2 regions of the Streptomyces sp. NBC_00440 genome follow, and region 1 is predicted to be linked to the other one. Evidence: riboswitches for the same ligand, from Rfam matches in the RefSeq annotation. Region 1 holds a riboswitch; the other holds the start of a gene.
What was found. A riboswitch is a leader RNA that binds a small molecule or an ion and turns the genes downstream of it on or off. The one in region 1 is predicted to bind S-adenosylmethionine.

Region 1 (2,385 bases):
GCGCACCCCGATGCCGTACTCGGCGGAGAGCGCCGCCGCGAAGTGCGAGCTGTTCCAGCCGTCCACCACGAACGAGATGACCCCGACCCGCGGGGCATCGTCGCCGAAGAGCGAGAGGACCTGGACCGCGTCCACCTCGCCGAGCCCGTCGAGGACCTTGCCGACCAGCGTCTGCTCGCGCTCGACCAGGGAGTCGAAGCCCGCGTCGGTGAGCGCCCGGCAGGCGGACGCGATGGAGTGGACCCCGATGACGTTGGGCGATCCGGCCTCGTGGCGGGCGGCGGTGGTGTGCCACTCGACGTCGACACCGCCGTCGGCGCGCCGGGCCACGCTGCGGGAGGCGCCGCCGCCCGCGAGGTACGGCTCGGCGGCGAGCAGCCAGTCGGAGCGGCCCGCGAGGACCCCGGAGCCGAACGGCGCGTACAGCTTGTGGCCGGAGAAGGCGACCCAGTCGACGTCCAGCTCCGTGATGTCCACGGGGTGGTGCGGTGCGAGCTGCGCCGCGTCCAGCACGATGCGCGCCCCGTGGGCGTGGGCGGCGGCCGCCAGCTCCTTGACCGGCCACAGTTCACCGGTGACGTTGGAAGCGCCCGTGACACAGACGAGGGCGGGTGCCTCCGGCGTCGTACGGTCCGCAAGCGCGCGCTCCAGGGTCTCGACTGCCTGCTGCGGGGTGCGCGGGGCGTTGAGGTAGGTCACGGCGGCGTCGCGCCAGGGCAGCAGCGAGGCGTGGTGCTCGGTCTCGAAGACGAAGACCTCGCAGCCCGCGGGGACCACCGAGGCCAGCAGATTGAGCGAGTCCGTGGTCGAACGGGTGAAGACGACCTGGTCGTCCGGACGGCAGCCGAGGAACTCGGCGACAGTCGTCCGGCTGTTCTCGAAGAGGTCGGTGGAGAGCTGCGAGAGGTACCCGGCGCCGCGGTGCACGCTGCCGTAGTACGGGGCGTACGCCGCCACGTCGTCCCAGACGCGCTGGAGGGCCGGGGCGCTCGCCGCGTAGTCCAGTGCCGCGTAGGTGACCTCGCCTCCGGTGACGAGCGGGACCAGGACGTCCCTCCCGAGGACGGGGAGGTTCTCGGAGGAATCCTTACAAACCGACGCGTTGACGGCAGCACTGGGAACAGACATGACGAACTCCCGGAAAAGGGCAGGCGAATTCACTGCGCGTGCCACACGCGGCAGTGCAAGGAAAGGGGTGCGGAGAAGGGGGCTACTGCCCTATCGCATTCGCTGAACCACGGAAGATCTCCCTCGACGACCAGGATCCCTGTCGAGGGATCCGCGCTTGCCGAGGACTTCGCTGCCCACGGCCTGGTCTTCACCCAGGGCACCCCGCCACGGACGGAGGGTTGCCGGACAGCGGGCTGGGGCCGTAGTCGCTGTCACTCATGACCTGCAGAGGATCCTGCCATACGTATCCGGACGTGCCAAGGCGCAGTCCACAGCATGAGACCGGTGGCCGGCCGGAGCTGCGCGACTGCGCCCTGGGTGTCCTGTGCGGTGGGGTGTCGTGAGAGGGACAGGGGCTCAGGCGTTGCTGGCGGCCACCCAGCGCTCCAGCGCACGGGCCGCCGACCCGGAGTCGATGGAATCGGCGGCCCGCGCGATGCCCGCCGCGATCCGCTCGTTGAGGGATCCGCTGCCCGGGTCCAGCGCGACCAGCGCAGCCGCCGAGTTCAGCAGGACCGCGTCCCGTACCGGACCGGCTTCACCGGACAGCAGCCTGCGGGCCACATCCGCGTTGTACGACGAGTCGCCGCCGCGCAGCGCCTCCACGGGGACCAGTCCGATGCCCACGTCGCGCGGGTCGAAGGATTCCTCGTGCACCGTGCCGTCCGCCACCGTCCAGACTCTGGATGTGGCGGTGGTGGTCAGCTCGTCCAGCCCGTCGTCGCCGCGGAACACGAGGGCGGACGAACCGCGCTCGGCCAGCACCCCCGCGATGATGGGCGCCACCCGCGCGTCGGAGACACCGGTCGCCTGTGCCCGGACCTTCGCCGGGTTGGTGAGCGGACCCAGGAAGTTGAAGGTGGTGCGGATCCCCAACTCCTTCCGGGCGGCGGCCACATAGCGCAGTGCGGGGTGGAACTTGACCGCGAAGCAGTAGGTGATGCCGGCGTCGGCGGCCACCTCGACGACCCGCTCCGGGGTCAGCTGGAGATTGACGCCCAGCTTCTCCAGGACGTCGGACGCCCCGCTCTGGGACGACGCCGCGCGGTTGCCGTGCTTGACGACCTTGGCGCCGGTGCCCGCCACGACGATGGAGGACATGGTCGAGATGTTCACGGTGTTGGCGCCGTCGCCGCCGGTGCCGACGATGTCCACGCTCGGGCCGGGCACGTCGATCAGCCTGGCGTGCGCGTACATCGCCCGGACGAGACCGCT
Region 2 (2,385 bases), 1.8 Mb from region 1:
CCGGCGAGCAGCCCTCGGCCTGCGCGCCGAAGATCTTGTACGGCTTGTCCTCGACGAGGCCGAGCTTGATCAGCTCCTGGAGACCCTTGTCGATCTTCGTGAGCTGGGAGCCCGATGCGATCGGGATGACGATCTGGTCGGGCAGCTGCCAGCCGAGCTGCTCACAGATCTCGTACGCCAGGGTCTTGGAGCCCTCGCCGTAGTACGGGCGGAGGTTGACGTTGACGAAGCCCCAGCCCTCACCGATCGGGTCGCCGATGAGCTCGGAGCAGAAGCGGTTGACGTCGTCGTAGTTGCCCTCGATGCCGACCAGTTCGCCGCCGTAGACCGCGGCCATCACGACCTTGCCCTGCTCCAGGTCGTGCGGGATGAACACGCAGGAGCGGAAGCCGGCGCGGGCTGCGGCGGCGCCGACGGCACCGGCCAGGTTCCCCGTGGAGGAGCAGGAGAGCGTGGTGAAGCCGAAGGCGCGGGCGGCCTCGACGGCGATGGCGACGACACGGTCCTTGAAGGAGTGCGTCGGATTGCCGGAGTCGTCCTTGATGTGCAGAGCGCCGGTGACACCCAGCTCACGGGCGAGGTTGTCGGCCTTGACCAGCTTGGTGAAGCCCGGGTTCAGGTTGGGCTGGTCGGCCACACCGGCGGGGACGGGCAGCAGCGGGGCGTAGCGCCAGATGTTGTTCGGGCCGGCCTCGATGCGCTTCTTCAGCTCGTCGGGGGAGCCGCTCGGCAGGTCGTACGCCACTTCGAGCGGCCCGAAACAGGACGCGCAGGCGAAGAGGGGGCCGAGCGGGAAACGCTCTCCGCACTCGCGGCACGAGAGGGCGGCGGCGGGGCCGAGATCGACGGCCCCGGTGGAGTCATTGGTGCTGGTGACGGTCTGCACAGCCATGGTGGCGAGGTCCTCTCCTCATCTTCCTCGCGACGTACTTCGCCGCAAGACGGAATTGGCACCTTCCCCACCATGACCTCGCGGTCGGCGGGAGGGTTGCCGGGACTTCTACGGGCCGTTCCCTCAGTCCCTCTGGATGAGCGCTTATGACGCGGGCCTTGAGGCCCGGCGTGTTTGTCCGCACGTGCTGACCCCGGCATCCCGTGGCCATTTGCGTTGTTCAAGACTGTAACCGAAGGCAGTGACAGTTGAGATAGTCGTCCGAACCGCGAGATGGCTCACAGTCAAGGAGACGCGCCGTGCTGGAAGAGGTGGACCGCTGGCTGGCCAGGCGTTCCTGGTCGGCAGCCGACCGTCCGCTGGACCGGCTGATTGCGGCCAAACGCGGCACGAAGGTGAGTGTCGTCCTGCCCGCGCTCAACGAGGAGGCGACGGTCGGGGCGATCGTCGCGACCATCAGGCGGGAGCTGATGGACGCCCTGCCGGTGCCGCTCGTGGACGAGCTGGTGGTCATCGACTCCGGCTCCACCGACCGTACGGCCGGGGCCGCCGCTGCCGCCGGGGCGCGGGTGGTGCACCGGGACGAGATCCTGCCGCGGATTCCGGCCCTGCCCGGCAAGGGCGAGGTGCTGTGGCGTTCACTCCTGGTGACCGGCGGCGACATCGTCTGCTTCGTGGACGCGGACCTGCGGGAGTTCTCGGCGGACTTCGTGTCGGGGATCGTCGGGCCACTGCTGACCGAGCCCGATGTGCAGTTCGTGAAGGCCATGTACGACCGGCCGCTCGGCGAGGCCGCAGGTCAGGGCGGTCGGGTGACCGAGCTGGTGGCGCGGCCGCTGCTGAACCTGCACTGGCCGCAGCTGGCCGGTTTCGTCCAGCCGCTGGGCGGCGAGTACGCGGTACGGCGCTCGCTGCTCGAACAGCTGCCCTTCCCGGTCGGTTACGGAGTGGAGCTGGGCCTGCTGGTCGACGCGCTCCACACGGTGGGGCTCGACGCGCTGGCGCAGGTCGACGTGGGCTCGCGCAAACACCGCCACCAGGACGGGCTCGCGCTGGGACGGATGGCGGCGGCGATCTACCGCACGGCGCAGCTGCGGCTGTCGCGGGGGCAGCTGGTGCGGCCGGCGCTGACGCAGTTCGAGCGGGGGGTGGAGGGGTTCGTGCCGCGGACGTACGCGGTGGACACCGAGGAGCGGCCCCCGATGCGGAGCGTCGGGGAGTACACGGCCCGCCGGGCGGCCTGACCGCTGCCGCGTGACTCGTGACCCGTGACCCGTGGCCGACGGCTGTCCATGGAAAGGTTTTGGCCATCGTTGGCACGAGAATCCGAACCTTCCATCGAGCCGCGATATCCGTGCAGCCACCGCACTCAGAGCAGTAATGAGCACTGCGATGCCGTAAACAAACAACGGATTTCGTTGCGGTGACGCATTAACGAACCCTTGACGGGAATCGTCGTCGGGAGTTGTATTCGGTCACCGGAGCGGCGTGGA

Region 2: linked by a shared signal. The riboswitch ahead of thrC (threonine synthase) and the one ahead of OHB13_RS08465 (aminotransferase class V-fold PLP-dependent enzyme) in region 1 are both predicted to bind S-adenosylmethionine.

Annotation. Positions count from the first base shown of each region.
Region 1 covers NZ_CP107921.1:1,883,471-1,885,855, forward strand. The annotation lists gene OHB13_RS08465 (aminotransferase class V-fold PLP-dependent enzyme) at 1-1,128, opposite strand, end outside; SAM riboswitch class IV at 1,277-1,394, opposite strand; gene trpD (anthranilate phosphoribosyltransferase) at 1,528-2,385, opposite strand, start outside.
Region 2 covers NZ_CP107921.1:3,654,456-3,656,840, forward strand. The annotation lists gene thrC (threonine synthase) at 1-892, opposite strand, end outside; SAM riboswitch class I at 908-1,035, opposite strand; gene OHB13_RS16380 (glucosyl-3-phosphoglycerate synthase) at 1,192-2,136, shown strand.